Regions from separate parts of the Azotobacter salinestris genome, predicted to be linked through region 2. Evidence: predicted binding sites of a transcription regulator. Region 2 holds the regulator's gene; the other holds the start of a gene.

Region 1 (15,275 bases), 1.8 Mb from region 2:
GCTCGCCCCCGCCTACCTGCGCGAACTGGCCGCCGGCATCGACCCGCAGCGGGCCACCCCCAGCGCCAGCCTGGCGTCGGCGCCGGCCTGGCGCGAGGGCGAGCACACCACCCACTTCGCCGTGCTGGACGCCGAAGGCAACGCGGTGGCCGCCACCCTGTCGATCAACCTGCCGTTCGGCGCCGCCTTCACCGTGCCGGGCACCGGGGTGCTGCTCAACGACGAGATGGACGACTTCGCCGCCGACCTGCAGGGCAGCAATGCCTACCGGCTCGCCGCCAGCCCGGCCAACGCCGTCGCCGCCGGCAAGCGTCCGCTGTCCAGCATGAGCCCCACCTTCATCGAAAGCGCCGACGACCTGGCCGCCTTCGGCACCCCCGGCGGCAGCCGCATCCCCGGCATGGTGCTGCTGGCCGTGCTGGAACACCTCGACGGCCAGCCGATCCGGCGCTGGCCGGCGCTGCCGCGCTACCACCACCAGTACCTGCCGGATGTCATCGAGCACGAACCGGACGCCTTCGACGCCACGCAAATCCATGAATTGCAGCGCCGCGGTCATCAGCTGAAGGCGCGCGAGCCCTACGGCAACCAGCAGGTGCTGCACTGGGACAAGCGCAGCGGCGCGGTCGAGGCGGCCAGCGATCCGCGCGGCCTGGGGCGTCCGCACTACCTGCCCGCCCGCCCCTGAATCGCCTCCGCCCGGCCGCTGCGGCACGCCCGTACTGGCATCCGTACCGGCACTTGCTTAGCATGGCAACCATCCGTATCCAGCCCGTAGCCGCCCGAACCATGATCATTCGTCGCTCCCGCTCGTTCCTTCGCCCCCCGTTCCCCGCCATTCGCCGCGAGGAGCATGCCCGATGAAAACCTTCCTCGACTGGTCCGCCTACAAGGACGCCGGCATGGGCGACGCCTATGCCGACATTCCCAGGCACGGCGGCGACTTCGCCAAGGCGGTGGCGGTGTGCATCAACAGCCGCCAGTGCGAGGCCGAGGGCAAGCAGGTGATGTGCCCGAGCTTCCGCGTCAGCGGCAACGAACACCTCTCCACCGGCGGCCGGGTGCGCCTGCTCAAGGCGGCGCTGAACAGCGAGCTGGCCGAGCAGGCGCTGGCCGATCCTACCCTGGCCGAAGCCATGGACCTCTGCGTGGCCTGCAAGGGCTGCAAGCGCGAGTGCGAGGCCAACGTCGACATGCCGCTGATCAAGGCCGAATACCTCGCCCAGCGCGTCGCCCGCGAGGGCCTCGGCTGGCGTAGCCGGCTGTTCGGCCACACCCCGCGCTGGCTGCACCGCGCGCCCTGGCTGAAGCCCCTGGTGCGCCTGCGCAACGCCAGCCCGCTGCTGGCGCGGCTGTCCGAGCGCCTGTTCGGCCTGGCCGCCGGCCGCGCCCTGCCGGAGCCGGCTGCCAAACCCTTCGCCGCCGCGCCAACCGATGCCACGCCCGCCGAAGGCCTGCCCGAGGTGGTGCTGCTGGTCGACACCTTCACCCGCCACTTCGAGCCGGGCATCGCCGAGGCGGCGCTCGCCGTGCTCGAGGCCGGCGGCTACCGGGTGCTGATCGCCGCGCCGGAAGGCAGCGACGACGAGCCGACGCGCGCCCTGTGCTGCGGCCGCACCTACCTGGCCCAGGGCATGGTCGATCAGGCGCGCAGCGAGGCCCGCCGTCTGGTCCAGGCGCTGCTGCCCCACGTGCAGGCCGGACGCACCGTCGTCGGCCTGGAAGCCTCCTGCGTGCTCGGCCTGCGCGACGACGCCCAGGCGCTCGGCCTCGGCGAAGCCGTGGAGCAGGTGGCCAAGCACACCCTGCTGTTCGAGGAGTTCCTCTCCCGCGAAGCCACCGCCAAGCGCCTCGACCTGCCGCTCAAGGCTCTGGCCGGCAGCGAGACCCTGGTCCACGGCCATTGCCACCAGAAGGCGGTGGGCGCCATGAAGTCCATGCGCCGGGTGCTCAAGCTGATCCCCGACCACGAGTTCAGCCTGATCGAATCCGGCTGCTGCGGCATGGCTGGCACCTTCGGCATCGAAGCCGAACATGCCGAACTGTCGTCGAAGATGGCCGAACAGGCGCTGATGCCGGCTCTCAGGGAAAAACCCGCGGCGCGGGTAGTGGCCAACGGTTTCTCCTGCCGCCACCAGATGCGCGCCCACGGCGACCAGCGGCCACGGCACCTGGCCGAGCTGCTGCGGGATGCGCTGGAGGAAAAGGCCGGCTGAAGCCATCGGCAAGGCTTGCGCCGGGCGGACAACGGCGTAGCCTTGCCCCCGTGCGGGCCGGCAGGAAGCCCTATTGGACAGGGGGTGGCGAAACGGCGAGGAAAAGAACCGCCATTGCGCACAGTGATCGGGCCGCATGAAGCGGATCGAAACATTTCCGATGGCGCATCTGTCCAAGGGAGCCAGCGATGTCGAACCTTCGCGTCCTGATTGTCGTCTGGCTCGCGGTGCTAGCCGGATGCTCCACATCGGACCGCACCTCCGGGCGGCCGCCGGTGATCCCGGAAAGCACCTGGCGGCAGGTCGACAGCGACATCGTCGCCGCGTCGCAGGACGCGACAAGGCAGACCTCGAATTACGCGCAAGAACTCATGGCCGAGTGGATGGACCTCGTCTACCGGCGCACCGATGCGGAATTCATCCCCTGGTTTTCCAGCTACTGGACCCGGCAATCGCTGTCCATGAGGGTGACCTGGTACAGGCTGAACGCCGAGGGAAAGGAAGAGGTCGTCGATCGCCTGGCCCTCTACCTGCAGGGGCAATACCAGGATCGCGTGCTGAAACCGGTCGCCAAAGAAATCGATCCCGACCGGGTCATGGAGAAGGCGACAAAGTTCTACATCTGGCTGCTCGGCGAGCTGCTCCGGAAGATCCCCGAGCGCTACGGCGTCCCCCAGGATCAGTTCGACCGCCGGCTCAAGGACATCCCCGCCGTCGCGCTGGCGCCACCAGGCAGCCATAGCGCTTCGCTCCATCAGATCCTTCATGCCGGGCCCATCGACCGGCTGCCGGCCTATGCGGCGTTGATCGCTCGCATTCACCAGGCCTCGGCCGACACCGCCGCGAGAGCCCGGACCTCGAGCGCCGGCATATCCTCGGTCGCCAGACGGACCAGCGAAAGGCTGACGGCCGAACTCGCCACCAGCGGTGTCGCCAGCGCCCTCTCGGCAGCGGTCGGCCGGGCGGCAGGCATGGCGATCTCCCTGGGCGCGGCAGGCTTCAACAGCATGACCCACGAGAGCGAGCGGCCGAAAATGGAGGCGCAGCTGCGCAGAAGCCTGAACGAAGCCTTCGACGAAGAATGGCTCGAGCTGATGCGCAATCCCGACACGGGAGTGCTGGCGGGGGTCCATCACCTGGCCGGACGGATCGAGGGAAGCCTCGCCCACACCGCTGCGCCGCCTCCCCGGCTCGAGCCGGCGCCGCAAGAGGTTTCCCTGCCAGGTGGACAATCCCTCGGGCACGGGCATGCGGGCGGCGCAGTCGCCTACCCGCCGTGGTAGCGCGCATGCATGAGCCGGTGCGGCCGGCAGCCACATTTCACGGGGCTTCGGGTCAACGCAATACCCGCCCAGGCTCAATCAGCCCCACAGGTCTCCACTGCCTCCAGCCGCTGCCGCACACTCCCGATCGCCTCCCGAACCCGCCGACCGAACGCCGAATCGCCGCGGCAGGTCATGATCAGGCGGCCGGTGGCGCGGGTCATGGCCACGTAGAGCAGGCGCGCCTCGTCGGCCTCGGCCTCCCCTTTGGCGGGCATCTCGCCCAGACCGGGGATCAGCACCAGCCCGAACTCCAGCCCCTTGCTCGAGTGCATGCTGACGATCTTGACCGCGTCCTCGTCGCCATACAGCGCGCCGCGGCCATGGGACGAGGCGCCCGAGGCATAGCGCAGGCCGGCCATGCCCAGCACCCGCTCGGCCTGTCGGGCCTGGGCGTTGCTGCGGTAGATCACCGCCATGTCGCTCAGCGCCCTGCCCTTGCCCTGTTCGTCGCGCAGGCGCTCGACAACGCAGTTCCACTCGTGCCAGTCCGATTCGCACTGGATCAACTCCGGCAAGGGACCGCGCCGCCCGGCGCTCTCCGGCGCCACGACGGGCACGCCGTCCTCGGCGGCCTCGCGCCCGGTCAGCAGGTCGCTGGCGAAGGCCCGCGCCACGGACAGCACTTCCAGGGTATTGCGGTAGTTGAGCTTGAGGACGGTGGTGCGGCCCGGAGCCTGGATGCCCACGCTGGCGAAGCTGAAATCCAGGCCGCGCCGGCCGCCCTTGCCGCGATAGATGGATTGCGCGTCGTCGTAGAGCACCAGCAGCGAATTGGTGTCCGGGTCGACCATCCGCACCGCCAGCCGAAACCACTCGGGTTCAAAGTCGTGGCCCTCGTCGATCAGCACCGCCGCGTACCGGCCATCCGGAATCCGTCCCTGTTCCACGCCGTCGACGGCGTACTCCACCAGCTTCGCCGCAAACGCATCCTTGCCCTGTTGGGCCGGCAGCTTCAGCTTGTGCTCCACCAGCAGTTCGCGGCACCAGGCGTGAAAGCTACGCACCCTGACCTTCCCGCGCAGGCCACGCTCGTCCATCACCTGCTGCAGGCGTCCGGCCAGCGACCGGTTGAAGCAGAGCACCAGGACCGGCTTGCTCGTCACCTGGGCCAGGTGCGCGCAGCGATAGCCGAGGATCATGGTCTTGCCGCTGCCGGCAGGGCCGTGGATCACCCGGTGCCCTTCGCCCAGCGAGCGCGCCAGCTGTTCCTGCTGCAGGTCCATCACCTTGATCAGCGACGGCAGCGGCGCGTCCTCCTCGGCGAACAACCCGAACTGCCCCGGCTGCGCGTTGACCCGCACCTCCGGGTAGAGGTGGTAGCGCACCCGGTCGATCTGCGGCAGCGACAGCCGGCAGGGGAAGACCTGGTGGAACATGTCCCACAGCTGCTGCTGGAATGCCTCGGGGTCGACCGATTCGGTCATCTCGTCCTGAAAGATCACCCGCTGCGGATCCAGCACCTCGGCCAGACCGGTCGCCTCGAACTGCCTGCGGGTGATCCCGGCCAGCACCACGCCCCAGCCGTAGGGCATGATCAGCTTGCCCGCATGGGGCGAGCCTGCCGCCTGCTTCAAGGCCGGGTCCTTCTGCAGGGTCACCGCCACTTCCAGGGCGTAGACGCGCACCTGCGCCATCGGGTTGGTCACCGACTTGAGCTTGCCGCCGTCGAGGATCTGCGCCTTGCCGCGATCCATGCTCCGGATGGTCTCCAGCTTCCAGTCCTTGACCTCCAGCACCAATACCCCGCGCCGCGGATGCAGGACGACGAAATCCGGCTGCAGCGCCTTGGGCCCGACCGGGATGTTGAACCAGCACAGGTAGTCGTCCTCGAGCTTTTTCTCCAGACGCTCGGCGAGCCGCCGCTCGCCCGGGGTGTCGAAGCGGCAGGCGGAGCGGGCGGGGAAGAATTGGGCCATTTGCGTTGCCTTTTCCGTGGCGTGCCCGCGGGGCACGGGGCAGATCGTGGATGGGAGCGGGCCTGCAGCCCGGCCTTGAGCGGCCGCTAATGATAGCAGTGAGCCATCATAGCCTCGACTGCCATCCTCCGTGACTGGCCATCGCCGGGCGGCGGCAGGCGTCGGGCAATCGCGTGCCCCGGCGCTTTTTCGTGCGCCCGCCGCAACTGCCACCGCCGTTGCATTGCCCAACCAGAACCGTCACGACGACTCGGAACACCATGTCTTTGAAACCTCTCATTCGCAGCGCAAGCCCGCCGGCCATGAGCGGATCGCCGCGCCGAAGCGGCGGCGCGCTGGGCCTCGCCCTGCTGCTGACGCTGGCCGGCTGCGGCACGCAGCGCCCCGAGGAGCCGCGCCCGAGCGAGGTGCGCGCGCAGATCGTGCGGCTGATGCCGGCCAGGATTGCCGACCGGCAAGGCTGGGCGACCGATATCTACGCGGCGTTCGCGGCCCAGGACATCCCCCCCACCACCGAGAACCTGTGCGCCGTACTGGCCGTGACCGAGCAGGAGTCGACCTTCCAGGTCGACCCGCCGGTGCCCGGCCTGGCCCGGATCGCCCGCAAGGAGATCGACCGCCGCGCCGCCCAGTTGCGCATTCCGGAGTTTCTGGTGCGGGCCGCCCTGGGGCTCGAATCGTCCGGCGGCAAGAGCTACAGCGAACGCCTGGGCGCCGTGCGCACCGAGAAGGAGCTGAGCGCGATCTTCGAGGATTTCATCGGCATGGTCCCGCTCGGACGTCAGCTGTTCGGCCGTCTCAATCCGGTGCAGACCGGCGGACCGATGCAGGTCAGCATCGCCTTCGCCGAAAGCCGGGCGCGGGACTATCCCTATCCGGTCGCCGGCTCGATCCGCCACGAGGTATTCAGCCGCCGCGGCGGCATGTACTTCGGCATCGCCCACCTGCTGGGCTATCCCGCCAGCTACACCCGCTCGCTGTACCGCTTCGCCGATTTCAACGCCGGCTGGTACGCCAGCCGCAACGCCGCTTTCCAGAACGCCGTCAGCCTGGCCTCGGGCATTCCCCTGGAGCTCGACGGCGACCTCATCCGCCACGGCTCCTTCACGCCGGGCGCGACGGAGCTGACCGTGCGCTCGCTGGACAAGAAGCTGGGCATGGGCGATGCGGCCATCCGCCGCGCCCTGGAACAGGGCGACCGACTCGATTTCGAGGACACCAGGCTCTACAAGCGCGTGTTCGCGCTGGCCGAGCGCCTGGAGGGCAAGGCGCTGCCGCGTGCGGTGCTGCCGGGCATCAAGCTGCAGAGCCCGAAGATCACCCGCAACCTCACCACCGCCTGGTTTGCCAAACGGGTCGACGAACGCCACCGCCGCTGCATGGCGCGCGCCGCGGGCGGAGGCAGAAAATAGCGGCCTCGCCGCCGCTCAGCGCAACTGGATCAAGGGCTCGTCCTCGACCGCCAGCCGGCGCAGCGCGCGGGACTGGCCGTCGCCGAGCTGCAGCACGTTGCGCAGGCTCTGGACGATGCGGCTGACGTAGCCCAGGTCGTTCATCAGCGAGCCGGTCTGCAGGCCGTCCAGCTCCCGGTTGCGGGTGGCGGCGAACAGCCGGGCGCGGAACTGCGCGTCGAAGTCCGCCGCACGCTCGTCGAGCAGGCGCAGGCGTTCGTGCCAGGCCTCGTCCGGCACCTCCAGGCGGCCCAGCTCGCGCACCTCGCGCAGCATCGCCAGCAGATGCCGGCGCAGGTCGACGTAGGCCTCGCGGACCGGCGAGTCCTCGCCGCGCAGGTAGTGGCCGAGGTTCTTCTGCAGGTGTTTGGCGTCCTTCACCGCATCCACCAGCTGCAGTGCGCCCAGTTGGCAGGCGACCCAGAACTGCTGGCGGGCCTCGTCCCGCGGCACCTCCACCCGGCCCATGAAGCTCAGCAGGTCGCCGTAGACGCCCTTGACGTGCCGCTGGTAGAGCGCCTCGGCATCCAGATGGTGGCCGTCCGGCCGCGCACGCAGCAGCGCCTCGTCCGGCCGGTCGCTGGCCAGTTGCTCCACTGGCAGGTAGAGCGCGTGGCAGATCACTTCCAGGCTCAGCCGGCCGAGGTGCTGCAGCTCGCGCAGCACCGCGCTGGCGGCGGCGTCGGCCGACCCCAGCAGGCTGTCGCCGAGATAGCGGGCGCGGGTGCGCGGCGCCTCGACCGCGGCCGGCGCCAGCTCGGTGATCAGCACCTGAGGCTCGCGGCGCTCCGGCAGCCAGCGCTCCAGCAGGCGCACCAGCTGCGCCTGCCAGGGCCAGAACAGCAGCACGCCAAGGGCGTTGAACAGGGTATGGAACAGCGCCAGCTGGATCAGCCGGTTGTCCGCCAGCCCCAGCGGCGTCGCCAGCCACTGCACCAGAGCGGCCAGGGGCGTCAGCAGGACCAGCGCCACCAGCGCGGTGACGCCGTTGAACAGCACATGGGCCAGCGCCAGGCGCTGCCCGCCGCGGTCGCCGCCGAGGATGGCGGCCACCGCGGTGCTGACCGTAGTACCGACGTTGGAGCCGATGGCGACAGCCAGCCCCTGCTCCAGCTCGAGCTGACCGCCGGCCAGGGCCGCGAGGGTCAGCATCAGGGAGGCGTGGCTGGACTGCAGGACCACGGTGACCGCCAGGCCGAGCAGCACGAACAGCAGTGCCCCGGGCAGGCCGTCGACCTTCCAGCCGCCCATGTCCAGCGTCTCGCCGAAGCCGGAGAAGCCCGCCTTGATCTGGTCGATGCCGAGGAACAGGAAGCCGATGCCCAGCAGGATGCGCCCGGCCGCCCGGCTCTTCGGTCCGTTGAAGCCGATCAGCACGCCGAACACCAGCAATGGCAGGGCCAGCGGCGCGAGGCTGATGTTATGCCCGGCCAGGGCCAGCAGCCAGATGCCGCTGGTGGTGCCCAGGTTGGTGCCGAAGACGATGGCCAGGCCGCCGGCCAGGGCGATCAGCCCGCTGCCGATGAAGGCGACGGTCAGCAGGGACACCAGGCTGCTGGACTGCAGCAGGACGGTGCCGGCCAGGCCGAACAGGAAGCCCTTGAAGGGGGTGGCGGTGCTGCGCTTGAGCAGCGCCTCCAGCCGACCGCCGGCGAGCTGCTTGAGCCCTTCCTCCAGGCACTGCATGCCGAACAGGAAGAGCGCGAGCCCCGCGCACAGCTGCAGCCAGCCGGGACTGAGCCAGAAGGAATAGGCCAGCCCGAGGCCGGCCAGAAAGGCGATGAGAACGTTGAGACGACGATTCAAGAATCAGGACTTCCCGTGGCCGGACAGCGCCTCGCCCCGCGGGCAAGGGGGGCAAAGCCTACGCTGCCGGCAGGATGCCGGGAAGTATCGGAACGCCGAACGCCCCGCTCAGTCCTGACGGTAGCCGCTGGTGGTGCAGCCGAGACAGCGCACGAACGCCTCCCGCCCCGGATCGACGACCAGCGCCTGGCCGGCCTCCTTGACGTTGCCGCCCAGCGCGGTGAACGGCAGGCTGACCACGAAGGCCGCCGTACCGATGAGGGTGCCGGCGATCAGAAACGGCCGGGCGATCAGCAGGTCGCCCATCATCGCGTAGGCCGGCGGCGCCTCGACGGAATAGACGGGATCGCCGCTGACATTGGATTGCTCGACCTCGGCGTGCGCCCCGTGCGCCGGCAGGGTCGAAAGGCCAGTGGTCAGCGCCAGGACAAGGGCGAGCGGGCGAAGCGGAGGCATGCGGCGGTCCTTCATCGGTGTTTTTGGCAGAGCTGCGACTATAGCAGCGCCCCCGACAGCGCCGGCGTGACGGCCATCAATCGGCGAGGATTGGGGCCGAGTTCCCCGTCAGCGCTGGCAGCGACCGCAGTAGACGCTGGCGCGCTGGCCGAGGCGCACCTCGTGCAGGGTGCCGCCGCAGACCTTGCAGAACTCGCCGCCGCGCCCGTAGACCAGCAGGGTCTGCTGGAAGTAGCCGGGCTTGCCGTCGCCGCCGACGAAGTCGCGCAGGGTGGTGCCGCCGCACTCGATGGCCTGGGCGAGGATGCGCCGGATCTCCTCCGCCAGCCGCTGGTAGCGCGCCCGCGAGACCGAGCCGGCGGCGCGCCGCGGATCGATGCCGGCGGCGAACAGCGCCTCGCTGGCGTAGATGTTGCCCACCCCGACCACCACCCCGTTGTCCATGATGAACGGCTTGACCGCCACGCTCTTGCCGCGCGACAGCCGGTACAGGCGCTCGCCGTCGAAGTCCTCGCCCAAAGGCTCCGGGCCGAGCCGGCGCAGCAGTTCGTGCTCCAGGGGATCAAGGCTCCAGAGCAGCGCGCCGAAGCGCCGCGGGTCGGTGTAGCGCAGCGCCAGCCCGGACTCCAGCAGGATGTCCACGTGCTCGTGCCTGGCCGCCGGCAAGCCGGCCTCGACCAGCCGCAGGCTGCCGGACATGCCCAGATGGCCGATCAGGGTACCCGCCTCGGCGCGGATCAGGAGGTACTTGGCGCGCCGCTCCACCGCCTCGATGCGCTGGCCGGACAGGCGCACGTCGAGGTCCTCGGGGACCGGCCAGCGCAGCCGGCGTTCACGGACGACGACCCGCTCGACGCGCTGGCCGACCAGGTGCGGGGCGATTCCGCGGCGGGTGGTTTCGACTTCGGGCAGTTCGGGCATGGCGGCACGACAGGCTGAAAAAAGCGGGCACCGACCATAGCAGGAAGGCCGCGGCGCGAAAATCCCGCGCGCCGACCGGAGGCAGAACTTTGCCGGCCGGGATGGTCGGATTCCTTGTGAACCCCGCGCCCGCGGGCGCTTCATTCACCGCTCAGGAGGTACCCCGATGACGCAATCCCTGAAAGGCAAACGCGTGGCTTTCCTGGTGACCGACGGGTTCGAGCAGGTCGAACTCACCGGCCCCAGGGAGGCCCTCGACAAGGCCGGTGCCCGGACCCTGATCGTCTCGGCGAAGTCGGGCCGGGTCACCGGCTGGAACCACACCAAACCCGCCGACCATTTCCCGGTCGAGCGCACCTTCGACACCCTGCGCATCGAGGACTGCGACGCGCTGGTGCTGCCGGGCGGCGTGGTCAACGGGGACAACATTCGCCTGGACGAGATGGCCCAGGAGCTGGTGCGCGATGCGGCCCGCGAGAACAAGCCCATCGCCGCGATCTGCCATGGCGGCTGGCTGCTGATCTCCGCCGATCTGGTCAAGGGCAAGACCCTGACCAGTTGGCCGTCGCTGCGCGACGACCTGCAGAATGCCGGCGCCACCTGGGTGGACCGTCCGGTGGTGGTCGACGGCCAGCTGATCACCAGCCGCAAGCCCGACGACATCCCGGCCTTCAGCCAGGCGCTGATCGAGAGCCTGGGCGGCAAGGCGGCGCAGGTCTCGGCCGCCTGACCTTCTTCCTGTGCCGGTCCAGGGCTCCCGGGCAGACGCCCGGGGGCCCTTTTCGTGGGCGCCATCGGCAGCCCGCCGCCATCGGCCGGCAAAAGATCCGGCAATTTTACCGAAAAACCTCTCAAGGACGCGGGATAGCGGCCGATCTAAGGGGGACTCTCAGTCCCATGCCAGGAGGCCCCTCCCGATGCTATCCCGCCGTCCCATCGGTGCCCGCCTGGGCATCGCCTTCGGTACCCTCGTCCTGCTCCTCATCTCGGCCACCGTGGTCGCCCTGTACGGCATGAGCGAGCTGCGGGAATCGGCCGACGCCCTCGACCGCAACGCCAAACTGGCGCAGAACGCCGCCCAGGTGCGCCTGCTGGCCCTGGAGGAACGCCGCTTCGAGAAGGACATCTTCATCAACCTGCGCGATGCGGAAAAGGTGCAGTCCTACAAGGCGCGCTGGGACGCGGCCCTGAAGAAGCTGCAGGATACCCTGCAGGCCGGCAAGGCCCAGGCCCCCGATGCGGAGCTGGCCGGGCTCTACGAGGCGTCCGCCGCGGCACTGGACGGCTATGCCGACGGCTTCGACGCCATCCACCGGCGCCTGCGGGCGGGCGAGTTCGCCGACACGGCCGCCGCCAACAGCGCCATGGGCCGCTACAAGGACGAGGTCTACCGCCTCGACGAAAGCGGCGCGGCCATCGACCGCAAGGCCGCCGAGCACATGGCCCAGGCCAGGGAGCAGGTCGCCGCGCAGTTGCGCAACGCCCAGGTCGGCCTGCTCGGCTTCGCCGCCCTGGCCCTGCTGATCGCCGTGCTGATGGCCCTGTACATCACCCGCAGCATCACCAGCCCCCTGCAGCGGGCGCTGGCGGCGACCCGCCGGGTGGCCGAGGGCGACCTGACCCAGGACCTCGCCGGCCACGCCCACGACGAGACCGGCCAGTTGCTCAACGCCATGGACGAAACCAACCGCAAGCTGTCCGACCTGGTCGGCTCCCTGCACAGCGGCAGCGAAAGCGTCTACAGCCGCGCCCGGGAAGTCTTCCACGGCAGCCAGGAGCTGGCCGCGCGCACCGAGGAGCAGGCCAGCGCCCTGCAGCAGACGGCCGCCAGCATGGAGCAGATCAGCGCCACCGCCCGGCAGACCAGCGAGGCCACCGAGCAGGCCAACCGGCTCGCCGCGACCGCCGCGCGCACCGCGCAGAGCGGCGGCCAGGACGTGGAGCGCAGCATCCTGCTGATGCGCGAGCTGGCCGACAGCTCGCAGAAGATCAACGACATCATCGGGGTCATCGACGCGATCGCCTTCCAGACCAACCTCCTCGCCCTCAACGCCTCGGTGGAGGCAGCCCGCGCCGGCGAACAGGGCCGCGGCTTCGCCGTGGTGGCCGCCGAAGTGCGCAACCTGGCCAGCCGCAGCGCCACCTCGGCCCAGGAGATCCGCGGCCTGATCGAGGGTATCGGCGAGAAGATCGGCGAAGGCGCCCGCCAGGCCGAGTACAGCGGGCGGAGCATCCGCGACGCGGTGGACGCCATCCACCAGCTGGCCAGCCTGATGGAGGAGATCTCCGCCGCCACCCGCGAGCAGCGCAGCGGCTTCGGCCAGATCAACGGCGCCATCGGCCAGCTGGACGGCACCACCCAGCAGAACGCCGCCCTGGTGGAGCAGTCCCGCGCGGCGGCTGCCGCCCTGGAGGAGCAGGCGGCCCTGATGCAGCAGCGGGTGGCCGTGTTCAGGACGCGGGAAACCGCTGCCGAGGACGCGCCGGCGCTGGCCTGAGCGTAGCCGGCCCCTCGCGCAGGCGTGCGAGGAGCGGACCGGGCCGGGTAGAATCGCTGCACAAGGGGAACAGGGAGACTCGCGTGCAGCCAGCCATCGCCATCCATGGCCTGTCCAAGACCTATGCGTCGGGCCTCACCGCGCTGCGCAACGTGGACCTGGAAATCCGCCGGGGCGAGATCTTCGCCCTGCTGGGTCCCAACGGCGCGGGCAAGACCACGCTGATCAGCATCATCTGCGGCATCGTCAATCCCAGCGAAGGCCGGGTCCTGGCCGACGGCCACGACATCGTCGCCGACTACCGCGCGGCGCGCGCCAGGATCGGCCTGGTGCCGCAGGAGCTGTCCACCGACGCCTTCGAGAGCGTGTGGAGCACCGTCACCTTCAGCCGCGGCCTGTTCGGCAAGCCGGCCAACCCCGCCTACATCGAGAAGCTGCTGCGCGAGCTGTCCCTGTGGGACAAGAAGGACAGCCGCATCATGGCCCTGTCGGGCGGCATGAAGCGCCGCGTGATGATCGCCAAGGCGCTGTCCCACGAGCCGCAGATCCTCTTTCTCGACGAGCCCACCGCCGGGGTCGACGTGGAGCTGCGCCGCGGCATGTGGGACATGGTGCGGCGCCTGCGCGAGAGCGGCGTCACCATCGTCCTGACCACCCACTACATCGAGGAGGCCCAGGAAATGGCCGACCGCATCGGCGTGATCCGCCAGGGCGAGATCATCCTGGTGGAAGAGAAGGACGCGCTGATGGCCAAGCTCGGCAAGCGCCAGCTGACCCTGACCCTGAGCGCGCCGCTCGAGCGGATCCCGGAGTCGCTGCAGGCCTACCGCCTGGAGCTGTCGGCCGACGGCGGCCAACTGGTCTACACCTACGACAACCAGGCCAATGGCGGCGGCATCGCCCGCCTGCTGCAACGGCTGGGCGAGGCCGGCATCGAATTCAAGGACCTCAGCTCCTCGGAAAGCTCCCTGGAGGAAATCTTCGTCAGCCTGGTGCACTCGCCCTCATGAACCTCTACGGCATACGCGCGATCTACCTGTTCGAAATGGCCCGCATGCGGCGCACGCTGATGCAGAGCGTGGCCTCGCCGGTCATCTCCACCGCCCTGTACTTCGTGGTGTTCGGCTCGGCCATCGGCTCGCACATGATGAACATCGACGGCGTCAGCTACGGGGCCTTCATCGTGCCCGGCATGATCATGCTGGCCCTGCTCACCCAGAGCATCTCCAACGCCTCGTTCGGCATCTACATGCCGCGCTTCACCGGCACCATCTACGAGATCCACTCCGCGCCCATCTCCTACATCGAGATCCTGCTGGGCTACGTCGGCGCGGCCGCCAGCAAGTCCATCCTGCTCGGCGCCATCATGCTGGCCACGGCGCGGCTCTGCGTGCCCTTCCAGATCGAGCACCCGCTGTGGATGGTCGCCTTCCTGGTGCTGACCTCGGTCACCTTCAGCCTGCTCGGCTTCATCATCGGCATCTGGGCCGACGGCTTCGAGAAGCTGCAGATCGTCCCGCTGATGATCGTCACGCCGCTGACCTTCCTCGGCGGCAGCTTCTACTCCATCGACATGCTGCCGCCGTTCTGGCAGACGGTGTCGCTGTTCAACCCGGTGGTCTACCTGGTCAGCGGCTTCCGCTGGAGCTTCTACGGCGTGGCCGACGTCAGCCTGCCGGTCAGCCTGGGCATGACCGCGCTCTTCCTGGTCCTCTGCCTGGCCGGCGTGCGCTGGATTTTCAAGACGGGCTATCGGCTGAAGACCTGAACCGTCCCCGGCTTTCGCTATACTCCGCGCTTTTTGCGAGAGTGCCCCATGTCCCTGCCCAGCCTGCGACTGAAAGCCAACGCCGAGCGCCGCCTGCGCGCCGGCCACCTGTGGGTCTACAGCAACGAGGTGGACGTGCTCGCCACCCCGCTGACCGCCTTCCAGGCCGGCGACCAGGCGATCCTCGAAGCGGCCGGCGGCAAACCCCTCGGCATCGTCGCGCTCTCGCCGAACAACCTGATCTGCGCGCGGCTGATCTCCCGCGACCTCAAGCACCCGCTGGACAAGTCGCTCCTGGTGCATCGCCTCAACGTCGCCCTCTCCCTGCGCGAGCGGCTGTTCGACGCGCCCTGCTACCGCCTGGTCTACGGCGACTCCGACCTGCTGCCCGGCCTGGTGGTGGACCGCTTCGGCGACCATCTGGTGGTGCAGCTCGCCTCCGCCGCCATGGAGCGCCACAAGGACGCCGTGGTCGAGGCCCTGGTGCAGGTGCTGAGGCCCGCCGGCATCCTGTTCAAGAACGACTCCAGCGCCCGCGATGCCGAAGGCCTGGAACGCTACGTCGAGACCGCTTTCGGCGTGGTGCCGGAGTGGGTTTCGCTGGAGGAGAACGGCGTGAAGTTCGAGGCCCCGGTGCAGGGCGGGCAGAAGACCGGCTGGTTCTACGACCACCGCCTGAACCGCGCGCGCCTGGCGCCCTACGTCAAGGGCAAGCGGGTGCTCGACCTGTTCAGCTACGTCGGCGGCTGGGGCGTGCAGGCCGCGGCGTTCGGCGCCACCGAAGTGATGTGCGTGGACGGCTCGGCGCTGGCGCTGGACGGCGTCGAGCGCAACGCCGCGCTGAACGGCGTGGCCGAGAAGATGGCCTGCGTCGAGGGGGACGTGTTCGAAGCCCTGAAGGAGCTGAAGGCCGCCGAG
Region 2 (15,275 bases):
CGGAGATCGTCGACCGGGAGAGCGGCGAGGTGATCCGGCAGATTCCCAGCGAGGAGGTGCTGCGCATCGCCCGGAGCCTCGAGCAGTTGCGCGGCATCCTGCTCCGGGAAACGGCCTGAGCTGCCCGCCTCCGACACGGGAGCACCTGCCGCTCCGGTTCAAGAGCCCGGAATGACGATGCCCTCGATGGGCCCCAGGGCGGCCAGTTCGTCGCCGGACAGCGGGGCACTGAGGGTCGCCCCGCGCATGCTCGACTGATCGGCGAGGCGCACCTGGGCGATCTCGCCCTTGCGGTCGAGGCGCTCCACCCAGGCCAGGTCGCCTTCGGCGAAGCGCACCAGCGAGCCGACCGGAATCAGCCCGAAGTGCTGGATGTAATGCTGGCACCAGCGCCGGTCGAGCTGCGCCTCGCAGCCGATCAACCGGCGGTAGACGCTGCTGATCGCCTGCTCCGGACGGTCCGGTCGCGGCCGGCCCATGGCGTCGATCACATCGACCACCGCGGCCATCCGCGCCAGCTCGCCGAGCTGTTCGCCCCGCAGGCCGTGCGGGTAGCCGCTGCCGTCAAGACGCTCGTTGATCTGCTCGACGACGCTGCCGATCACCAGTTCGGCCAGCCACTTGCACTGCCCCAGCCGCTCGCGCAGCAACGTTACATGGCGGCCGAGGATTTCGCGCTGTTCGCGATCAAGGAATTCGCTGCGCAGCAGCTCCGGCGGCAGCAGCGCCTTGCCGAGGTCGTGGACCAGGGCACAGGCGCAGATCGCCTTGACCAGGTCGTTCGGCAGACCCCGGCTGCGCGCCAGGTCGGCCAGGCGCACGGCCACCGCGATGCAGTGCTTGACCAGCGGCGGGTCGTCCACCAGGCAGTGCACGGCGAACAGCAGGTCCTGGCGGTCCTCGTCGAGCAGTCCCAGCAGATAGTCGCAGTGCCAGGACAACTTGGCCGATTCGATGTCGTTGCCCTGCTGCAGATCCACCAGCAGGCCGTTCAGGTAGAGCGACACCTGCGCCAGGCGGCGGGCCATGGGCGTGGCGTAGTCGAGGCCATGGGTACGCAGCAGATCGGTTGTCTGCGTTGTTCGGGCAGCCTGGAACAGCGGCGAGGGCGCCCGTTCGGCGTCGCCACCGAGCGCGCCGCGGGCGCTCTCCCGCTCGATCTCGCGCACGTAGAACCACAGCCGGCGCTCCAGGTCGGCAGCGGGCCTGTCGAAGGCGCAGCCGAAGCGGGCCGCCTTCCAGTCGGCATTGAGCTGGCGATGGCGGATCTCGCCGCGCAGCTCGATCTGCTGGCCATTGGGAAAGCACAGGGCGATCCGCTCGAGAGCCTGCCCGGCCTGCAATTCGCTGGCGGAACCGGCCGGCAGCTCGATCTGGCAGCCCCCCTGCGACAGGTCGAGCAGCCGGCCGACGAGCGGCCGCATCCCCTCGGCCGGCAGCACCTCGACCCGCACCGTCAGGCGCATCGGCAGCTCGGCGCGGAAGGTGCTGCGGCGGTGGAGGATCTCCAGCCACTCCGGCCAGGCGCAGGCCAGCTGGATGCGCCCCGGCACCGGCAGGCGCCGCCAGCCGACCAGCGGCGCGCTGCGCAGCAGGGTGCTGGCGACCCGCCCGGCGAGGCGGCTGGCGCGCCCGCCGCCTTCGAGCAAGGGCGCCACGGCCGGTATCGAGGTCAGGTCGAAGACCAGCCGCTCACCCGGCACCACCTCCATGAGCACTGCCGCCAGGGAAGGCGTTTCCGGCGACAGGCCGATCAGCCGGGCGCCGCCCTGTTCGCAGAGCTGCTCCAGTAGGTCGCGGCACTTGTCCGCATGGTCGATGCGCGAGTAGGTATCGCAGGCCTGTTCCACAATCTGTTTCCTTCAGTCATTGGCGGATGGCGCGGCCTCAGGCCTCCCCTGTACCCGCAGGGAGACGGAGGTCGACAAGCCATTGCCAGGGAATTGCCGTGTACAGCGCGCTACTCCGCCAGTCCGTTGCGCAGACGGGCGACCGCCTGGCTGTGCAGCTGGCAGACGCGGGATTCGCTGACGCCCAGCACGGCGCCGATTTCCTTGAGGTTGAGGTCTTCCTGGTAGTACAGGGCGAGCACCAGCTTCTCCCGTTCGGGCAGCGCCTCGATGGCCTTGACCAGACGCTCCATGTCGCGCCCCTCGGCCAGCTCGGCGAAGGGCGAGGCATAGTGTCCGACGCTCATCGCATCCACCTCGTCCTCGCCCAGCTCGTCGATGGCCACCAACTGGCTGCCGTTGCTGTCCAGCAGCAGCTGCCGGTATTCGGCGAGATCCAGCCCCATGGCCGCGGCGATCTCGCGCTCCTCGGCGGGCCGGCCGAGGCGCTGCTCGAGGTGGCGCAGGGTATCTTCCAGGGCCCGGGCATTGCGCCGCACGCTGCGCGGCACCCAGTCCCGGCTGCGCAGCTCGTCGAGCATGGCGCCACGCACGCGCTGGCTGGCGAAGGTGGCGAAACTGGCGCCCTGGGCGGCGTCGTACCGCGACAGGGCATCGAGCAGGCCGATGGTGCCGGCCTGGATCAGATCGTCCAGCTCGACACTGGCCGGCAATCTGGTCTGCAGGTTCAAGGCCTGCCGGCGCACCAGCGGCAGATACTGCTCGAGCAGGTCGCGCTGTCTGATTTTGCCCTGTGCCGTATACATTCCACTGACCTGGAGCATGACGAAAAACGGCCGGTCCTGGCCGGACGAAGGCTCTCCGGGCGGCATTCTCGCCTTGCGGCACAGCCCTGAAAGCGCCGAACAGTCACCGGGGAAACGGGCTATTCCGGGCTTTGCAAAATGCCAGCATCCCCTCAACGGTATTCGACGATCAGCTCGATTCCCTCGACCGGCTGCGGTTCGGCACGCGGCGCCAGGCGAAAGCGGAACTGCAGCGGCTGCCCGGCGTCCAGCCCGGCCAGCGCGGCGCTGCGTCCCCGGCTACGGGACAGCTCGATGCAGCGCTGCGGATGGCAGAGCCAGGCCCGGACCGGGGCTCCAGGCGCCAGCGCGAAACGCCAGCGCACCTCGGCCAGGCGCTGTCCCTGGGCTAGCGCCGGCGGCTGCAGGGGGGAGGATGCGCTTTCCCGATCAGGCACGGCCAGGCGCAGGCTGGCAATCTGCGTCTGCCAGCTGCCCGGTGCGGCCTGCGCATTCGGCACGGAAATCTGCAGGGCCAGCAGCAGGCCGAGAAGTCCGCCCAGCATGAACGCCCCGACGCGGCTGCGCCCGCTCATCCCTCATGCCCTTTCGGTCGCTCGACCAGCAGCAGCAACTCGATCTCGAGAAAAGTCCTCGCGGCCTGGCGCAGGTTGTCAAGCAGGCCCGCGTGCGAGTCGAACCCCGGATGCATGACCAGCAACCGGGTCGGTCCGCCACCCTCGCGCAGGAGGCGCAGGCACTGGTAGGCGCGGCGGAAGCTGTCCGGGTCGCCCTCGACCCAGAGGGCCCAGCGCGACTGCTGGCAGGCCAGGGTGTGCAGGTGCGGACTGCTCTCTTCCAGGGCGACCAGCTGCCAGCGGGACGGATCGCCGACCCAGGCATGGCCGTTGGCCTTCCAGCGTTGCAGGGTCCGGCGCACCCGCTCCAGACGCTGGCGCTGCGCACCGGGCGGCAGGCCGACCACCATCAGGGTCGGGCGCGGCTCCTCGGGAGTGCCTGACGACAGCGCGGCGACGGGGGCTTCCCCGGCGCCTCCCCCATGCTGCTCCGCCCAGCGCCGCAGCCCCGCGGCCTGATCGAGCAGGCCGAACCCGTCCTGATCCTCCGGAGCGGCCATCAGTGAACGCGCTCGCCACCGAGCTGGCGGAAGGCATCGCCGGCAGCCAGCAGATGCAGCAGGGCGTCGAGCTGCTGGGCGGGGCCGCGCAGGCGCCGCCCGCTGCCCAGGCCGGACAGCCGGGCGCGCAGGTCCATCGCCCAGTCCTCCGCGGACTGATCCAGACGGCTGGCGCAGGCGGCCAGCGCGGCGGCGAGAAACAGCCGCAGCTCCGTCTGCAGGGGGACCTGAACCTCGCCGAGCGCCTGCCAGGCACGCAGGATCAGCGCCGGCAGATCGTCGCAGGCCAGCAGCAGGCGCACCCCGTCGGCCTGCTCGGCGAGCGTCCGGCGGCCCGGCTCCGGCGACCAGGCCAGCCAGTGGCGCTGGCCGAGCGACTGGCCGCTGTCGCCATCGCGCAAGGTGCCGAACCAGGCCTCTACCGGCCAGGGCGCCGACGCCCCGCCACGCTCGCCGGCGGCGCGCAGACCGACCGGCAGATGGCGCAGCTCCAGCCACAGCGGCCGGCCGCGATGGCGCAGCTGCAGGCTGTCATGGGGTTCGGCGACGGCGCTCAACTGCGCCAGGCTGTGGCGCTCGCCCTGGAACTCGAGCCGGTTGCCGGGCCTGACGGTGCCGACCCAGGGGCTGCGCAACCGCGCCAGGACCTGCAGGAAGCTGCCTTCCGGCGCTGCCGGCAGCAAGTGGCGGCGCGCCTTGAGCCGCTCGAAGGCCCAGTCCATACGCTGTTCGTGGCCGGTCGGCAGCCGATGGGCCAGCCAGGGACGCACCTGCAGGCCCCCCTCCGGGTCCAGGGTCAGCAGCGGCATGCTCCAGGTGGCGCCCGCTACCGGCTTGCCGCTGCCCCAGAGCAGCTGCCGCACGCCGGCCTCGTCGGGCTCGCCGTCGCATTCCTCCAGCAGCCGGGCCAGCCGCTCCCCCTGCACGCCGGCCGGCAGGGCGGCCAGACGCCAGGCGCGCTCCAGCAGGGCGAAGCCGTCCAGTTCGCGGCGCAGCCCTTCGAGCGCGGCCGCCAGGCTGCGGCCACGGCCGAACAGGCCGCGGGCCCAGCTGTCGAGACGCCGCCCGGCGCCGTCCGCTCCGCCCTCGGGCACGAACGGCGACGGCTGGCTCACCGCCAGCGCCTGCTGCAGCAGCGGCCCGGCCTCGGCCACCTGCAGGTCTTCCGGCACCTGCTGGCCATTGGACAGATAGTTCAGCCGCAGACCATGACGCATGAGGATGTCCAGCACCGGGCCGAGCCGCGCGGCCTCGTCGCACTTGCTGACGATGCAGTCGTGCAGACGGGTGCCGGCGGCCAGGGCGGCGCGCTGGTAGGTGCCGACCACCTCCTCCAGGGTGTCGCCGTGGCAGGCGGCGTTGAGCAGCAGCATCAGCCGCATCGGGCGGCCGGCAGCGCCGAGCTGGTTGATCTGGGTGAGCAGGCGCCGGTCGCGCTGGCTCATGCCGACGGTGTCGATGATGATCAGGCGCTTGCCGGCCAGTCCGGCGAGCAGGGGCTCGAGCGGCGCGACGGCGGCCAGCGTGTGTACCTCGACGCCGAGCAGACGGGCATAGATGCGCAGTTGCTCGTGGGCGCCGATCCGGAAGCTGTCGGTGCTAATCAGGGCCACCTGGCTCGCGCCGTGGCGCATCACGTAGCGCGCCGCGAGCTTGGCGACGGTGGTGGTCTTGCCCACCCCGGTGGGGCCGACCAGGGCGATCAGCCCGCCGGCGTCGAGCAGGCCGGCCTCGTCCTCGAGCACCGGCAGGCGCGCCTCCAGCTGGCGCTCCAGCCAGGCCTGCAGGGCTGGTGCGGAAGCCGGACCGGCGGCCAGTTCGCCGGGCAGGCCGGCAAGGATCTCGTCGCTCAGGCAGGGGCCGAAACCGGCGCCGAGCAGGCGCTGGCGCAGCTGGCTCCGGCAGCCGCCGCCGCTGGTCGGGGCCTGCATCTGCCGGTCGAGCAAGGCGCGCATGTCCTGCATCTCGCCGAGCAGGCGCTGGCCGAGAGCGGCGAAGTCGAGGGCCGCGGCCGCCGGCGCGGGCGAGGCCGGCGCCGGCCCGGGCGGGGCGGCGCCGACCGCCTGGCGGTGGTCGACGGAGACGGCTGGCCGCCCAGGTGCAACGGGACTGGCGGCGGCCTGGACCGCCTGCTGCTCCTCCTCGGCCAGGGCGAGGATCTCCACGCCCTCGGCGACGGGACGGTTGGACAGGATCAGGGCACCCTCGCCCAGGACCTCGCGCACCTGGCGCATGGCCTCGCGGCTGTTGGGCGCGACGAAACGTCTGACGCTCATGAATCATTTCCCTCCGATCAGGCTGGTCACACGCAGGGAGCGGTCCTCGGGCAGCTCCACCAGGGACATCACCACCAGATGGCGCAGGCGCCGGCGCAGGAAGCGCGAAAGCAGCGCGCGCAGCCGGTGCGGCACCACCAGCACCGGCGGTTCGCCGTTGGCCTCCTGGCGGGCCAGGGCGGTTTCGGCCTGCTGCATCAGGTTGTCGGCCAGACCCGGCTCCAGGGCGCCGTTGTTCACCGCCTGCAGGAGCACCTGCTCCAGCTGCAGGTCGAGACCGATGACGTGCAATTCGCTCCGGCTGCCGAACCACTGCTGGGTGATGGCGCGCCCCAGCGCCACGCGCACCATGGCGGTCAGCTCCTGGACATCGTTGGCGTGTGCGCCAGCGTGCTCGGCCAGGGCATCGAGGATGCTGCGCATATCGCGGATCGAGACCTCCTCCTCCAGCAGGCTCTGCAGGATGCGCTGCAGGGTGTTGAGCGGGACCAGCTTGGGCACTACCTCCTCGACCAGGGCCTTGTTCTCGTCGCCGAGCTTGTCGAGCAGACGCTGCACCTCGCTGCGCCCGAGCAGGTCGGCGGCATGCCGGTGCAGCAGGTGGTTGAGGTGGGTGGCGGTGACCGTGCCGGCGTCGACCACGGTGTAGCCATAGATCTGCCCGTGCTCGCGCAGGTTCGCGTCGATCCAGGTCGCCGGCAGGTTGAAGGCCGGATCGGTGGTGGCGACCCCTTCGAGGCGCCCGCTGACCTGGCCGGGATCGATCGCCAGCCACTTGCCGGGATGGATCTCGCCGCGGCCGATTTCCACGCCCTTGAGGGTGATCACGTAGGCGTTCGGGCCGAGTTCCAGGTTGTCGCGGATGTGCACCACCGGGGGCAGGAAGCCAATGTCCTGGGCGAACTTCTTGCGCACGCTCTTGATCCGCGCGAGCAGCTCGCCCTGCTGGCGGTTGTCGACCAGCGGGATCAGCCGGTGGCCGACCTCCAGGCCCAGGGTGTCGACCAGTTGCACGTCGTCCCAGCTGGCCTCCGGGGCCTCCACCTTGGCCGGCGGCACCTCGTTGACCACCTGCTCGACCAGCTTCTCCTGCTCGCGCCGGCGCAACCACCAGCCGAGGCCGGCGAGCAGCGCGGTGAACAGCAGGAAGACCAGATTGGGCATCCCCGGCACCAGGCCGAGCAGGCCGATCACCGCGGCGGCCAGCATCAGCACCTGCGGCCGGTTGAACAGCTGGCCGAGCATCTGCTGGCCGACGTCCTGCTCGGTATTCACCCGCGAAACGGTGACGCCGGCGGCGATGGAGATGACCAGCGCCGGAATCTGTGCCACCAGGCCGTCGCCGATGGTCAGCATGACGTAGGTGTGGGCGGCGTCGGAAAAGGCCATGTTGTGCTGCAGCATGCCGATCAGCAGGCCGCCGACGATGTTCACCGCCATGATCACCATGCCGGCCATGGCGTCGCCGCGCACGAACTTGCTGGCGCCGTCCATCGAGCCGTAGAACTCGGCCTCCTGGGCCACCTCGCGGCGCCGCTGGCGGGCCTCCGCCTCGCCGATCAGGCCGGCGTTCAGGTCGGCGTCGATGGCCATCTGCTTGCCGGGCATGGAGTCGAGGGTGAAGCGCGCGCCTACTTCGGCGATGCGCCCGGCGCCCTTGGTGATGACCATGAAGTTGATGATCACCAGGATCAGGAACACCGCCAGGCCGACCCCGAAGTTGCCGCCGACCAGGAACTCGCCGAAGGCCTCGATCACCTTGCCGGCGGCGCCGGTGCCCTGGTGGCCCTCCATCAGCACCACGCGGGTGGAAGCGACGTTCAGCGACAGGCGCAGCAGGGTGGTGAACAGCAGGATCGCCGGGAAGGCGGCGAAGTCCAGCGGCTTCTCGGTGAGCATGCTCACCAGCAGGACCATGATCGCCAGGGCGATGTTGAAGGTGAACAGCAGGTCGAGGACGAAGGGCGGCAGCGGCAGGATCATCATCGACAGGATGAGGATGATCAGCACCGGCCCGGCCAGCAGCTTGAAGTCCAAGCGCCCCTGCCAGGAGCCGTGGCCCAGTAGATTGGTCAGTGCTTTCATCGGGTTTCCTCGGATTGCTTGTCGCGCCGGGTGCGCTCGTCCATGCCCGCCGGCACCGGCAGGTCGCGCGGGGTGTCCGGCATCTCGCCGCCCTCCTCGCGCACCCGCCGCAGGCGGTAGGCCCAGGCCAGCACCTCGGCCACGGCGGTGTACAGCTCGGCCGGGATTTCCCGGTCGAGATCGACGTGGTAGTAGAGCGCCCGGGCCAGGGGCGCGGCCTCCAGCAGCGGCACGCCATGCTCGCCGCCCAGTTCCCGGATGCGCGCGGCCACCGCATCGGCCCCCTTGGCGACCACCCGCGGCGCACTCATCTCCCCGTCCCGGTAGCTGAGCGCGACGGCGTAATGGGTGGGGTTGGTGACGATCACGTCGGCCGTCGGCACCTTGCTCATCATCCGCGAGCGCGCCATGGCCTGCTGCTGCGAGCGGATGCGTCCCTTGACGTGGGGGTCGCCCTCCGACTCCTTGTGCTCCTGGCGCAGCTCCTCCTTGCTCATGCGCAGCTTTTTGGCATGGCTCCACAGCTGGTAGGGCACGTCCAGGACGATCACCAGGATCAGGCCCAGCACGACCATTCCGCAGGCCAGGGCGATCAGACGCATGGCATCGGCCAGGGCCTCGTGGATCGGCATGCCGGACAGCGTCATCAGCCGGTCGATGTAGCTCCTCAGGAAAAACACCGTGATCCAGCCGACCAGGACGGTCTTGGCGACGGCCTTGCCGAGCTCGGCCAGCGCCTGGGTCGAGAAGATCCGCTTGAGCCCCTTGAGCGGGTTGAGCCGGGCCAGTTGCGGCTGCAGCGCCTTGGCCGAGACCAGCAGGCCGCCGAGCAGCGACGGCGCGACCAGGGCCATCACCGCCATCAGCAGGAACAGCGGCAGCAGCGTGAACAACGTGCCTTCGCCGAGTTCCCAGAAGCGCGCCAGCATGCGGGCTGCGTCGAAGGCCTGGGCGCGTTCGAACAGCAGGGCCTGCTCCATGACCTGGGCAAGCCGCTCATGGAGCAGCCCGCCCATGCCCCACAGGGCTGCGACGCCGGTCAGCAGCAGCAGGAAGGTGGTCAGCTCGCGCGAGCGGGCGACCTGCCCTTCTTCCCGGGCTTTTTCCAGGCGTCGCGGACTTGCCGCTTCGGTCTTTTCCTGATCGCTGCTCTCGTCAGCCATGGCCCACCAGTGCGCCGCGGGCGACTCGTGCAGATGAACGGCGGCCATTCTGCATGGGCATGCCGGAAGGCCATCACCCGAACAGCATGACGAATTCCGTGCTTATGTCGCGATTGGCGCAGGCAATGAAGCCGTCGCCGACCCTATGCCCATCGGTAGGGTGGATGGCCGAAGCCATCCACCATGGCGGACAAGCCTGCGGCGTTGTCCACCCGACCAAACTCGGGCCGCGAAAGAGGGCGGCCCGCGCCGCAAGGCGCAGGCCGGCCGGAGGCAGGCGCTACGGACCTCAGAAACCGAGCTGTGCGAGCAGATCGTCGACCTGATCCTGGCTGGCCACCGCTTCGCCCGGGGTGGGCTTGATCTGCGGCCCGTTGAGCAGTTTCTTGTGATCGTCGACCGGCTCCCACTCGGCCTCGGCCAGGCGCTTCAAAACCGCCTGTTCGTCGCCGTCGGGCACGCTGTCGATCAGTACCTGGACCAGTTGGTGCTCGATCTCCTGGATCACTTCCATCATCTTCTTGATCACCTGGCCGGTCAGGTCCTGGAAATCCTGGGCCATCAGAATCTCCAGCAGCTGGCTCTGGGTAGCCTGGGTCTGCCGCGGCACCTCGGCCAGATAGGCACGGGTATCGGTGACCAATGCCTTGGCCTGATCCAGCTCCATCGGATCGGCGAACCAGGCCTGCCAGCGCTCGTCCAGCTCCCTCGCGCCCTTGGCCAGCTCGTCCTGGATCGGCTGGGCGCGGTCGACGGCGTTAAGCGCCCGGTCGGCAGCCTGTTCGGTCATCGCGGCGATGTAGCCGAGACGGTCGCGCGCATCCGGAATCGCCTGGGCCGCCTTCTCGATCTCCTTGTCCAGACCCAGCTCGCGCATGCTGTCGCGCAGCATCCGGGTCAGCTGGCCGATACGCTGGATCAAATCCTCGGGGTTGGCGGTGAAACCCTCCCCGTTCAGCTCGTTGGCGCTCATGGACCTGCCTCCTCCCCTGAGTTCATTTGCCCAGTTTTTCGAAGATCTTGTTCAGCTTTTCCTCCAGGGTCGCGGCGGTGAAGGGCTTGACCACGTAGCCGTTGGCACCGGCCTGCGCCGCGGCGATGATGTTCTCCTTCTTCGCCTCGGCGGTCACCATCAGCACCGGCAGGTGCTTGAGCCCGTCGTCGGAGCGAATCTGCTTGAGCATCTCCAGGCCGTCGAGGTTGGGCATGTTCCAGTCCGACACCACGAACTCGAAGCCCCCTCCACGCAGCCTGTTCAGTGCGTCCTGACCGTCCTCGGCCTCTTCGACGTTGTTGAAGCCCAGTTCCTTGAGCAGGCTGCGGACGATCCGGCGCATAGTCGGAAAGTCGTCCACCACCAGGATGCTCATGTTCTTGTCGGCCATTTATGGTCCCCCTCGCAATCAAGGGCGGGCAGTTGTCGCAGCCCGCCGCGGCATGCAAAACGGGGCGCGGCGAGCGCCCCTTCGTTATCGACCTGTCGGGCGGTCGCCCCACTCAAAACTCTTCCCACTGCTCCCCGGCAGTGGCCAGGGCCGGCTTGGCGCTGTCCTTCGCCGCAGCCGGTCTGCGCTCCTTCCGCTGCCCGGCCTGCCCCGTCCGGGACACGGCAGTGCGCGCGCCCCGAGCTTCCTGCTGCGCCGTACGCGGTCGCTCCGCGCCGAGGTGGAACACCGCCACCGCCTCCTCCAGCTGTCGCGCCTGCTCGGCCAGCGAGGCCGAGGCCGCCGACGCCTCCTGCACCAGCGCCGCGTTCTGCTGGGTCACCTCGTCCATCTGCGCGACCGCCGTGTTCACCTGGGCGATCCCCTCGCTCTGCTCGTGCGAGGCCGCCGAAATCTCGTCGATGATGTCGGTCACCCGGTGCACTGCCTTGACCACCTCCTCCATGGTCTGGCCGGCCTGCTCGACCAGTTTCGAGCCGTCGCCGACCCGCCGCGACGAGGCCTCGATCAGTGTCTTGATCTCCCGCGCCGCCTCCGCCGAACGCCCGGCCAGGTTGCGCACCTCGCCGGCCACCACCGCGAAGCCGCGGCCCTGCTCGCCGGCCCGCGCCGCCTCCACCGAGGCGTTCAGCGCCAGGATGTTGGTCTGGAAGGCGATCGAGTCGATCACCCCGACGATCTTGGCGATCTGTTGCGAGCTGTCGCTGATCTCGCGCATCGTCTCCACCACCCGGCCGACCACTTCGCGGCCCTGCCCGGCGGTGCCCGAGGCGTCGTTGGCCAGCGCGCTGGCCTGGCGGGCGTTGTCGGCGTTCTGCTTCACCGTCGCAGTCAGCTCCTCCATGCTCGCCGCGGTTTCCTCCAGCGAGGCGGCCTGCTGCTCGGTGCGCGAGGACAGGTCGGCGTTGCCGCTGGCGATCTGCTGCGCGCCGACCAGGATCGAGCCGCTGCCGGCACGCACGCTGCCGACGATGCGCACTAGGCTTTCCTGCATTTCGCGCAGCGCGCCCAGCAACTGGCCGATCTCGTTGCGCGAAGTGACGGAGATCGCCTGCGAGAGATCCGCCCGGGCCAGGCGCTGCACATGGCCCACCGCCTCGTGCACCGGGCGGACCACGAAGCCCATCAGCATCGCCCTCAGGGCCAGCATCAGCAGCAGAGCGATGGTCAGGGAAATGCCGCCGATGAAGGCGAAGGTGGTGAGGCTCGAGTAGTAGTCGGACATCTGCCGCGCACCATGGGCCTCGAGATAGGCCATGGTGTCCGCCAGGTCCTTGGCGATCTGCGGACCGCGCTTGAACATCATGTCGTCTTCGAGCTGGTCGTAGGTTTCGGTGTCGAGCTTCGACCAGGCCTGCAACTGGCGATCGAGGGTGCCAAGCGATTCGGCCAGACTCGCTGCGGCCTTTTCCAGCAGCTTGCGCCCATCCTCCCTGGAGAACGGCGGCATGGCCTGGAAGTCCGCCAGCGTCTTGCCGGCCAGGGTGATCAGTTCATGAAGTTCGGCCTGCTGCTTCTGGCGCTCCGCGAGAGCGACCTGGCCGACCAGACTCATCTTGCCGTAGGCCTCCAGACGCGCGAAGGCTTTCAGGCGCAGCATGTCGGCCTGACGCAACAGGTCGATCCGGGTCGCAGTCCGCGTTCGGTCCTCGAGCGCCTGATCGCCTATCCTGGTACCTCCATACCCCAGCCCCGCAACGACGGCCAGCAACAACGCAAAACAGCCAAGGGTGGTGGTCACCACCGCCCTTATGCTCAGACTACGCAAGAAACCCAACATCAAGAAATCTCCTTAGCGGCTGCCGGTACAGCCTTCGAATCGGGCTCACTCCCCCGGGTGGGGGGCGAATGCCTTCTTAAAATTTCGCTTTCAAGCGATACCTCTCATCGGCGGCGGGATCGTCTCCCGCGACCTGGCCGACACGCGTACGCACCGGCCTGAAGAGCCATGACCGGAACCTGTTCCGGCAAAATCCATCCACGCCCGCCTGAGCGGGCGTCGTGGTCAAAATTCCTCCCACTGCTCCTCGGCAGTGGCCACTACCGGCTTGCCATGCTCCCTCTCCCGCAGCGGCTCCGGCACCGCTCCCTCCGGACGCCACGCCCGCCCGGCCGGCCGGCCGACGAGGCCATCGATGCCTTCCGTACCAGCGGTGCGCTTTGCTGCCTCACCTCATCCATCCGCGCGACTCTTCGCTCTGCCCGTGCGAGGCCGCCGAGATCCCGGCGAAATGCCGGTCCCGCTGCACCGGGCAAGCTGCCTCCTGCGCATGAAACGCTCCTCGAACAGGTCCGGGCGGGCGCAGGTCAGACCCGCTGCGCCCGCCCGGAGGCGGCCACCTGCTTGAGAATCCGCTCGGCCATGTGCTCGAGCGACACCACCTCGCATGCCCCGCCGAGGGCGATGCCCTCCCGCGGCATGCCGAACACGACACAGCTGGCCTCGTCCTGGGCGAAGGTGAAGGCGCCGGCCTGACGCATCTCCAGCAACCCGCGCGCGCCATCCTTGCCCATCCCGGTGAGCAGCATGCCGATGGCGTTGCGGCCGGCGTTTTCCGCCGCGGAGCGGAACAGCACATCCACCGACGGGCGATGGCGGTTGACCGGCTCGCCATCGTCCAGCCGCGCGACGTAGTTGGCGCCGCTGCGCGCCAGCTTGAGGTGGGCGGTGCCCGGCGCGATGTAGGCATGCCCGGGCAGGATGCGCTCGCCGTCCTCGGCCTCCTTGACGGCGATGTTGCACAGGCGGTCCAGGCGCTCGGCGAACGAGCGGGTGAAGCCGCCCGGCATGTGCTGGGCGATGAGGATGGCCGGACTGTTGGCCGGCAGCGGCTCGAGCACGGCGCGGATCGCCTCGGTGCCGCCAGTGGAGGCGCCGATGATCACCAGCTTTTCGCTGGAGAGGATCGGGGCCTGCAGCGCCTTCGGCCGTGGAGCGCTGCCCGAAGGCGCCTGGCGCGGACGCGAGCGGGCGGCGGCGCGGATCTTCTCGGCGATCAGTTCGCTGTAGTCGAGCATGCCGTGGCGAATGCCCATCTGCGGCTTGGCGATGAAGTCCAGGGCGCCCAGCTCCAGGGCGCGCAGGGTCACCTCCGAGCCGGCCTGGGTCAGCGACGACACCATCAGCACCGGCATGGGCCGCAGACGCATCAGCCGCTCGAGGAAATCCAGGCCGTCCATGCGCGGCATCTCGACGTCGAGGGTCAGAACATCCGGATTGTGCAGCTTGATCAGGTCGCGGGCGACCAGGGGATCGGCGGCGACGGCCACCACCTCCATGTCCGGTTGCGAGTTGATGATTTCGCTCAAGAGGTCGCGTATCAGCGCCGAATCGTCGACGCACAATACTCGGATCTTGGGACTGCCCATGACGGATCTCCTTTTCAACGGCCCTGCCCGGCGCCGGCTGCCCGGCAAAGGACAGGCCCGGCCGTCAGGCCTGCTTGTTCTGGGTATATCGGTTGATTGACGTCAAACTTTAGGCTTGTGAGCGAGGGTGTAGACGGTGTGCCCACGCAGCTTGAAGTCGTCGCAGAGGTAGGTGAAGTTTTCCGAATGGCCGGTGAACAGCAGGCCATCTTCCTTGAGGTAGGAGACGAAGCGTTTGAGGATGCGCGTCTGACTCGGCTTGTCGAAGTAGATCATGATGTTCCGGCAGAAGATCGCGTCGAACGGGCCGGTCAGGTCCCAGCGCGGTGCGTGCAGGTTGAGCTGCCGGAAGTCGATCATGTTCATCAGTTCCGGGCGTACCCGGGCCAGTCCTTCCCGCCCGCCGCTGCCCTTGAGGAAGAAGCGCTTGACGCGCTGCTCGTCGAGCTCGAGGACCTGCTTGAGCGGATACACGCCGGTCCGCGCCTTGGCCAGCGCGTCGCTGTCGATGTCGCTGGCGACGATCCGCGCCTGGCTGGCCTGCTGCGGCCCGAGCGCCTCGATCAGGGTCATCGCGATCGAGTACGGCTCCTCGCCGGTGGAAGCCGCGGCGCACCAGATGCGCACCGGGTCGCGGCGGCCGGCCACATGCTCGGCGAGCAGCGGGAAATGGTGCGGCTCGCGGAAGAAGGCCGTCAGGTTGGTGGTCAGCGCATTGGTGAAGGCTTCCCACTCCCGTGCCGCGGGCTGTCGGGCCAGACGCTCCAGATACTCCGAGAAGTGGCTGATGCCGTGCAGGCGCAGGCGCTTGGCCAGACGGCCGTAGACCATTTCACGCTTGTTGGCGGCCAGGACGATCCCGGCACGCTGATAGATCAGCTGACAGATGCGTTCGAAGTCCGCATCGGTCAGTACCAGATCGCGTCCCAGCGGATCGCTCAGGGACGGTAATTCGGGGTTGCTCAAGATCTGCTTCTCTCCCGGCTCTCGGCTATCCGTCGCTTGCCGTGCCGCTCTTCGCTCTCATGCCCGCGCCCGGTCGACGGCTCCGGACGGGGCACCCCTTCCCCGGAGGACGTACCGCCCCCGGTCACGCGGAATACGGAAATCGCGCGCTGCACCTGGATCGCCTGGGTTTCCAGATGGGTGGCCTGCTGCGCCACC

What was found. Region 2 encodes FliA, which starts transcription of late flagellar genes. Its sites were predicted from a motif close to CTAAAGTTTNNNNNNNNNNNGCCGNTAA; they were not measured.
Region 1: a site for FliA is predicted at 10,942-10,969, ahead of GCU53_RS14625 (methyl-accepting chemotaxis protein). Genes of this name have one in related genera too.

The regions. Positions count from the first base shown of each region.
Region 1 covers NZ_CP045302.1:3,166,282-3,181,556, reverse strand. The annotation lists gene ggt (gamma-glutamyltransferase) at 1-688, shown strand, start outside; gene GCU53_RS14665 ((Fe-S)-binding protein) at 861-2,216, shown strand; gene GCU53_RS14660 (hypothetical protein) at 2,405-3,499, shown strand; gene GCU53_RS14655 (3'-5' exonuclease) at 3,574-5,457, opposite strand; gene GCU53_RS14650 (DUF1615 domain-containing protein) at 5,760-6,869, shown strand; gene GCU53_RS14645 (Na/Pi cotransporter family protein) at 6,885-8,714, opposite strand; gene GCU53_RS14640 (multidrug transporter) at 8,823-9,170, opposite strand; gene mutM (bifunctional DNA-formamidopyrimidine glycosylase/DNA-(apurinic or apyrimidinic site) lyase) at 9,279-10,091, opposite strand; gene GCU53_RS14630 (type 1 glutamine amidotransferase domain-containing protein) at 10,258-10,821, shown strand; gene GCU53_RS14625 (methyl-accepting chemotaxis protein) at 11,009-12,589, shown strand; gene GCU53_RS14620 (ABC transporter ATP-binding protein) at 12,673-13,599, shown strand; gene GCU53_RS14615 (ABC transporter permease) at 13,596-14,357, shown strand; gene GCU53_RS14610 (class I SAM-dependent rRNA methyltransferase) at 14,406-15,275, shown strand, end outside.
Region 2 covers NZ_CP045302.1:49,680-64,954, reverse strand. The annotation lists gene GCU53_RS00565 (flagellar protein FlaG) at 1-119, shown strand, start outside; gene GCU53_RS00560 (HD domain-containing phosphohydrolase) at 159-1,850, opposite strand; gene GCU53_RS00555 (RNA polymerase sigma factor FliA) at 1,961-2,656, opposite strand; gene GCU53_RS00550 (flagellar protein FlhE) at 2,809-3,231, opposite strand; gene GCU53_RS00545 (hypothetical protein) at 3,228-3,773, opposite strand; gene flhF (flagellar biosynthesis GTPase FlhF) at 3,773-6,049, opposite strand; gene flhA (flagellar biosynthesis protein FlhA) at 6,053-8,134, opposite strand; gene flhB (flagellar biosynthesis protein FlhB) at 8,131-9,345, opposite strand; gene cheZ (protein phosphatase CheZ) at 9,587-10,270, opposite strand; gene cheY (chemotaxis response regulator CheY) at 10,293-10,682, opposite strand; gene GCU53_RS00515 (methyl-accepting chemotaxis protein) at 10,795-12,522, opposite strand; gene GCU53_RS00510 (protein-glutamate methylesterase/protein-glutamine glutaminase) at 13,050-14,111, opposite strand; gene GCU53_RS00505 (CheR family methyltransferase) at 14,214-15,077, opposite strand; gene GCU53_RS00500 (methyl-accepting chemotaxis protein) at 15,074-15,275, opposite strand, start outside.